3 regions of the Paenibacillus sp. fava2 genome follow, and region 2 is predicted to be linked to each of the others. Evidence: riboswitches for the same ligand, from Rfam matches in the RefSeq annotation. Region 2 holds a riboswitch; each other region holds the start of a gene.
The links. A riboswitch is a leader RNA that binds a small molecule or an ion and turns the genes downstream of it on or off. The one in region 2 is predicted to bind cobalamin.
Positions count from the first base shown of each region.

Region 1 (2,268 bases), 1.7 Mb from region 2:
CAGCCGGATCATAGTACTGCAGATTGAGCGGCGCATCCAGGTTGGCGAAGTTCGGATACAGTCTGCGGGCCGAGCATTCAGCCGCCTTCAGGAACAGCTCGTAGTTCGGGTCACCCTGCTGCTGGTTAACGCCCTGCTTGCATTTGAATATCTGGATCGGGAACACCGGCGTTTCACCGCTGCCCAGGCCGTTCATCGTTGCGGTCAGCAGGGAGCTGATAACCAGTTGGCCTTCCGGTGAAGTGCAGGTGCCGTAGTTGATGCTGGTAAAAGGAATCTGTCCGCCCGAGCGGCTGGACATCGTATTCAGGTTGTGGATCATACTCTCTGCAGCCTGCAGCGTTTCGATCTCGGTCTCTTTCTGTGCGAAGCGGAAGGAGCGCGGATACTGCTCAGCCAGATCGCTGCGGCTCATCGTGATCTCTCCGGCGATTTCGCTTGCCTCGCCTTCCTCAAAGTAGCCAAGACCCTTGCGGAACAGCTTGGCGAAGGATTTGGTCACATATGGCGCAAGGTCAAAGTCAATTTTGTTGGCGGATACGCCGCCGTACTGGGCATTCTGCTGGGACTGGAAGATTATCGCCACCAGCGACATTGCCGTCATAATCGAGTTAGGAGGGCGGACGCTGCCGTTGCCGGTGTTGAAGCCTTCGCGCAGCAGGCGCTCGAACGGAATGAAGATGCAGTTGGTTGTTCCGATAGCGTATTGGTCCAGGTCATGGACATAAACGACGTTATCGAGCGTTGCCTGTACGAGCTGCGGCGGCATGGTGAAATTGCGGGCATACCATTTGGAATATTCACTGCCGAATTTACTCATTTTTCCGGAAAAGCTTTCTCCGTTCAGGTTCGCATTCTCACGCAGCAGATCCAGATCGGCGCTGTCGATAATGTCCCGGCCTAAATGTATCAATTCATTCAGAAGAACCTCCTGTGCAGCTTGTCCGCTATTGTGCCGTTTCTCCAGCAGCGTCATATGTAACTCTCTCCTCTCGGTATAGTGGTCCGTTAAATCTATTTAATCCTCAATATGTAGTCTGTCTGAGCCCAGTAAAAAGGCACCTCCCGCCTTGGAGGCGGAAAATGCCCGGATGCGTTCTAAATACCCGTATAAGCGGATATTTGCCAGAGGTCTGGGTGTCAGGAGAAGGGGCATGATCTGCCTTCTTATCCTTTGCAGAAGCCGATACCTGAAGGCAATAGGGACTATCGTCCTCAGGTATCGGCAGCCTGATGTCCCGGTCATCCGGGTAGGCTGATTCTGCTGCTGCAGGCCGCATACGGACACCTCTCCTGTTCCTCGCAGGGGTCAATAATGGTGCCCGGAAACAGGCAGGTCTCCTGGCTCCCGGTTCATCCAGCGGCTCCTTCCCGGGGGCTTGTCCGCCCTCCAGTGGCCTATGCCGTGGGTGCGCCTGACAGGAAGTGTTCTCCCGGCGGGCAATCCGGTTACAGTGGCGGGACCGCAGCGGATTTGCACCGCGCTTCCCTATTAAGCTTGTACTCTCTTATCAAGAGTAAAGCACCTGCTTCCACTATATTTGGTTGATGAATATAAAAATACCCCAATATATTGTGTTTGTAAACCATTATTTACAAAGCCGCGCGGGGAGCGGCTTCAGCCCGCTTACTCACAGGTGATCCACAACTAGTCCACAGGTAATCCACAGCCTGATGCTAAATGGAGGCCGGCAGGATTCATAAATTGTCCGAAAAGCTGCCACAAAGACTCCATAAATCTAGTGATTCTGACACTAGATTTACAGAGACCGGCTTAGCGGTGGTATAGGGTTTATGTAGAGGGAGAATGATGAATTTTTTGTGGCTAAATTTGTGGCAGAACTGTGGAGTTGCTACAATGAAGGTGATTAAAGGCCACAAATTTTTGTCAGGAGGGATCTAACGATGGCAATTGGTGAAGTTACAGTCATTCCGATCGGCACAGGCAGTACCAGTCTGAGCAGCTATGTGGCTGACATGCAGCGCGTGCTGCAGACGGTGGAGGGAATTACCTTTGAGCTGACCTCCATGGGAACGATTATCGAGGGTCCGGTATCCAGAATTCTGGCGGCTGTAGAGGCGCTGCACGAGTCTCCGTTCAATGCCGGGGCACAGCGTGTATCCACTTCACTCAAGATTGATGACCGCCGTGACAAGCCTTCCACAAGCCGCAGCAAGCTGCAGTCGGTCGAGCAGAAGCTGCAGGACGGTCAGGTGTAGCGCAGGATAAAAGAGTCTTGGCGAATTTCGCCAAAAGTTGTATAATAT
Region 1 is NZ_CM177755.1:477,592-479,859, forward strand. Features, by position in the region: gene AC4G46_RS02115 (anaerobic ribonucleoside triphosphate reductase) at 1-976, opposite strand, end outside; cobalamin riboswitch at 1,315-1,545, opposite strand; gene AC4G46_RS02120 (MTH1187 family thiamine-binding protein) at 1,906-2,220, shown strand.
Region 1: another riboswitch for cobalamin. It lies ahead of AC4G46_RS02115 (anaerobic ribonucleoside triphosphate reductase); the one in region 2 lies ahead of AC4G46_RS09255 (energy-coupling factor ABC transporter permease).

Region 2 (2,268 bases):
CAGCAGGCGCAGTGCATTCATGGATACACAGGCATCAATTCTTCTGATCATTCAGCTTCTGCCGGTCCTGCCTGCCTCTCAGCAGTCCTATGGTGTACCCGATCACTCCCGCTCCGATTGCCGCCTGCAGCGCAAACAGCATGCTCTCTGTTTCACCCGGCAGCTCCGTCAGCGGTCCGAACCAGGGCTTATAGTCCGGGGCAATCTCGGTGATTATTCCCTCCGCGGCATCATCGGCTCCGCCGAACTCCCCGTTCACAAACAGCAGCGGCAGCACCACCAGAAGGACAACCGCAAGCAGCATCAGCCCGTTTTTCCATATGCTTTTCATTACAGGCTCCCCCCTTTCGTTTGCCGCTTGAGCAGTGACAGCTCATTCGGACTGTATGACTTCAGCCAGTTCCACAGCAGCACCGTCAGCAGCCCCTCGCTTACCGCCAGCGGAATCTGGGTTATTGCAAAAATCCCGCCGAATTTCATCAATGAAGCAACCACACCACCGTCTGCCGCCGGAAAAGCAACAGCCAGCTGAAACGATGTCACCACATAGGTCATCAGATCTGCGGCCGCAGCGGCACAGAATACGGCCAGCTTTTCACGGTCGCCGGATTTCATGATCAGCCTGTACACCGCATAGCCGGCAAACGGTCCGGCCACCGCCATCGAAAAAGCATTTGCCCCGAGTGTCGTTATGCCGCCGTGCGCCAGCAATAACGCCTGGAACAGCAGCACTACCGAGCCGATCACACTCATTGGCACCGGCCCCAGCATGATTGCGCCGAGGCCTGTCCCGGTCGGGTGGGAGCTGCTGCCGGTGACGGAGGGCATTTTGAGCGCCGACAGCACAAAGGTGAATGCCCCGGACAAGCCGAGCAGCAGCTTCAGCTCCGGGTTATCCCTGGTCATTTGGTTCAGCCTGACAATGCCCAGCACAAAAAACGGGATAAACACTGCCCACCAGAAAACAGCCCAGCCTACAGGTAAAAATCCCTCCATGATGTGCATCGCTGCCGCCGTGCCCGGTTCATTCAGCAAAAAATAGACGGTAAATCCCGCGATCAGCGCTGCAAAACGCCAAATTCCGCTTTTCCCCATACCTTTTCCCCTTCCAAAATCACTGTTTTGTACAGCAGCAGACCAAAAACTCCCGCCCTTTGAGGGGCGGGAGTATATGTACGTCATCAGGTATGCAAAAGAGAGCCCTCTGCCTGCAGCAGTGCCGGACATCCTCGATTCCTGAACCTATTCGTACACCGCTCCTATCCGCGTAGAGTCGTGGTGTGCGCTTACAAGGTAGGTCTCCTGGCTCGAAATCATAACGCCCTGCCCCGTCTTCCCCGGTACTTGCCCGAGTGACATGCTGGAGCCTGGCTCTTTCTTACAGTGGCGGGACCGCTCGGGAGTTGCACCCGATTCCCTGTTACCCCTTGCTCTGGCAAGGGCACCTTGTTCGCTTGCTATTTTATCGAGTACATTATAATAATCTGCGTGCAAGCTTGTCTGTGATAAAAGTGAACCGGAAGCTTTCTTTGATTTGGCTTGTGTAAAATCGCCTTAACTAATATAATTATTAATTAATTAACATGTAACGGAGGTTCACCATGAAACTTGATCTTACCGAAGACTCTCTGCCGGTCTATGAAGCCTTATCCAGTGCAGTACGCCTGCACATGCTCCGGCTGCTTGCGGTACAGCCGATGAACGTCAAGGAGCTGGCCGGTGCAGTGAATCTCAGCAGTGCCATCATGACGATGCATGTGCGCAAGCTGGAGGCGGCCGGGCTGATTACTACCCATATGGCTCCCGGAAAGAGCGGGCTGCAGAAGATTTGCTCCCTTGCGGCCGAGCGGGCTGAGATTCTCTTCCCGGCCCCGGACAAAACAGAGCGTAAAGCCCACCGCAAGGAGATTCCTGTCGGACATTACTCCGACTTCCAGATTGAACCGACCTGCGGCCTTGCCACCACCACACAGGTGATTGGCAGCTTCGACGATCCGCGCTACTTCTGGGATATGGAGCGGATGAATGCCGGCATTCTCTGGTTCGGTAAAGGCTTTGTCGAATACAAAATTCCCAATTTCCTGTTATCCAGCCAGCAGCCGGAGGAGCTTGTGGTTACAATGGAAATCGCCTCCGAGGCACCGTCGATCAATAATAACTGGCCTTCGGACATCACCTTTACCCTGAACGGCACTGTGCTCGGCTTCTGGACGAGTCCAGGCGACTACGGGGACAGCCGCGGCAAGTATACCCCCTCCTGGTGGCCTG
Region 2 is NZ_CM177755.1:2,220,613-2,222,880, reverse strand. Features, by position in the region: gene cbiQ (cobalt ECF transporter T component CbiQ) at 1-51, opposite strand, end outside; gene AC4G46_RS09260 (energy-coupling factor ABC transporter substrate-binding protein) at 35-331, opposite strand; gene AC4G46_RS09255 (energy-coupling factor ABC transporter permease) at 331-1,095, opposite strand; cobalamin riboswitch at 1,276-1,464, opposite strand; gene AC4G46_RS09250 (ArsR/SmtB family transcription factor) at 1,602-2,268, shown strand, end outside.

Region 3 (2,268 bases), 1.1 Mb from region 2:
CCGCAGCTACATTGCCGATGGCCGTAACATAATTGCCGGACGGATTCGTAAGCGCCAGCCCGTTCTGGGCAGCAACCTTCTCCAGCGCTTCGAGGGCATTGCCTGCATAGGCATTCCCTTGGCCCAGCGTACCCTGAGGTCCTTCAATTACAAGCGGTACATATACAAGCGGATTCTGCGCTGCCGGTTTAGTAAAATCATACAGCTTCCCGTTGCTTCCGCCGCTGAACAGATTATAGGCAACCAGCGCCTGCAGACCTTGTTCGGTAGCATACGCATTGACCTTCCCGCCTTCGTTATGGGCAAAACCTCCGCCGGCTGTAAAGAAGCTCAGCAGTCTTCCGGTCAGATCTCCTTCTGCTTTGGTAAACTCAGCTCCTGACGGATCTATGCCAAAGGAGGTCAAACCAATAATAACCTGGGCAGCACTTTCACTGTTGTCGCCGTATCCGCCTTTGCTGTCCTGCGCAGCGGATAACCAGGCTACCGCCTTCTGTCCGGCTGTCGCTACGCCCGGTTCATTCCGGTGTGCAGCCAGCGCCGTCAAAGCCATTGCTGTCATATCCGGGTCGCTTGCACCTGAGGACAGGGTAAAACCGCCATCCGCATTCTGCTTGGACAAAATCTCGCCGAGCAGCGCAGATTTGGTCCATTTCGCATCGCCCGGAATGGTATAATTACCGGAATCCAGTGCGAGCAGCGCATATACCGGGGCATTCAGGGTCTGCCCGCTGATTCTGGTATTGTTATAAATTTTCTCAATCAGATTGTAGCCTGCAGTGGTGCCGGTACCGGCATAATTCTCCGGATCAGCGCCGGCAGCCTTTACTGCGAGCACGATCCGGGCATAATCCGTTACACTGGAAAAGCTTCCGCCGGCAGCCTTCACCTTTTGTTCAAGTGCCTGCACATAGCTGTCAGGTACGGTATAGCCGGCCTGGGCCAGCCCGATGGCCTGCCATTCCGATGTCACACCGCTGCCCAAAATATATTCGGCAGTTTTATAGGTGGCCTCTTTTACAGTAACTTGTCCATTTTGCGCTACTGCCTCCAGAGTAACCGGCAGTTCCGAGGAGGAAGCGTCTGCTGCATACACAGCATCTGTTACACGTTCAGCACTTTGCACCGCTGAATCAGCGGCTGCATAGCTTTGTCCGGAGGGAACAACAGCGCCTCCAATAATCGAGATAACCAGCAATAAAGCCAGGCCAAGCCGCCAATACCTGGCAGAGAATTTCTTCTTCATTGTTAACCCCTTTTCTGTTAATAGAATGATCGTACAAATAGTGCAGTTAGCAGCACGGACTGGGATTCCCCCGCAGCCTCACTTGCCCAACATAAAAACCGCCCTGTTAAGGGCGGCCGGGAAGAATACAAATTAACGGCTGGACAGCTTGTAAGCTGAGCTTGCTGCTCACAGGCCGGCCATCAGCAGGCGTACCTTCTGCAAGGCGCGCATCTGCTCTAAGCCGCAGTTCATCTGCATGTGTTCCGCATTCTTACCCCACGAAGAAGTGAAACGTCCATGAAAAAAGGCAGGTCTCCTGGCTTATGCCTCATCGCTTCCCCTTTGCCTTCCCGTCAGCATAAACAGCCGGACAGTGGCGCATCCGCAGGAGTCGCTCTGCATTTACAGTGGCGGGACCGCGCCGGACTTGCACCGGCCTTCCCTATTAAGCGGTTCTATGAAACACAAGAACGCGCACCCTTTTCAATAGCTTATTAAATTTTAATATTCATAATCATATCTACTATTTCCCTCTATGTCCATAGAAAAGCTGTTACAATCTCATTCCATCCCATGTCAGCTATTAGCGGCGGAATAAAGCTGCACAGAGCTTGCTTCAACCAGCCGCTTGTGTCAGAAGGGGCGGTGTATATGCGGACTGCTCTTAATTGGCAACCACCTTATCTGCGCAGACTACCTTCTGCTCCTACCTAGACCAGACAACCACTAGCCATAAGGACTACACAAAGCATGAAGTCTGCCCAAGCACTTAAGCTACTCTAACTCAAACTACCTGCCACGTGAGCTAACCTGTCCTTGCAGACTACCTTTTACTTTTACACAGACCACTCTAACCACATCGGCTGTTCCAACCCAATATAGTTGGCCTAAACTCCCCGCCCTGGCAAGCTAACCTGTTCTCACAGACTATCTACCACTCCTACATAAACCAGACCAACCACTCGCAGACTACTTTACTCTTACACACGACCACCCCGACCACACGCAGACTACTTTATAAAAACTTGTCGCCGTAGCTA
Region 3 is NZ_CM177755.1:1,101,564-1,103,831, reverse strand. Features, by position in the region: gene AC4G46_RS04815 (S-layer homology domain-containing protein) at 1-1,246, opposite strand, end outside; cobalamin riboswitch at 1,518-1,725, opposite strand.
Region 3: another riboswitch for cobalamin. It lies ahead of AC4G46_RS04815 (S-layer homology domain-containing protein); the one in region 2 lies ahead of AC4G46_RS09255 (energy-coupling factor ABC transporter permease).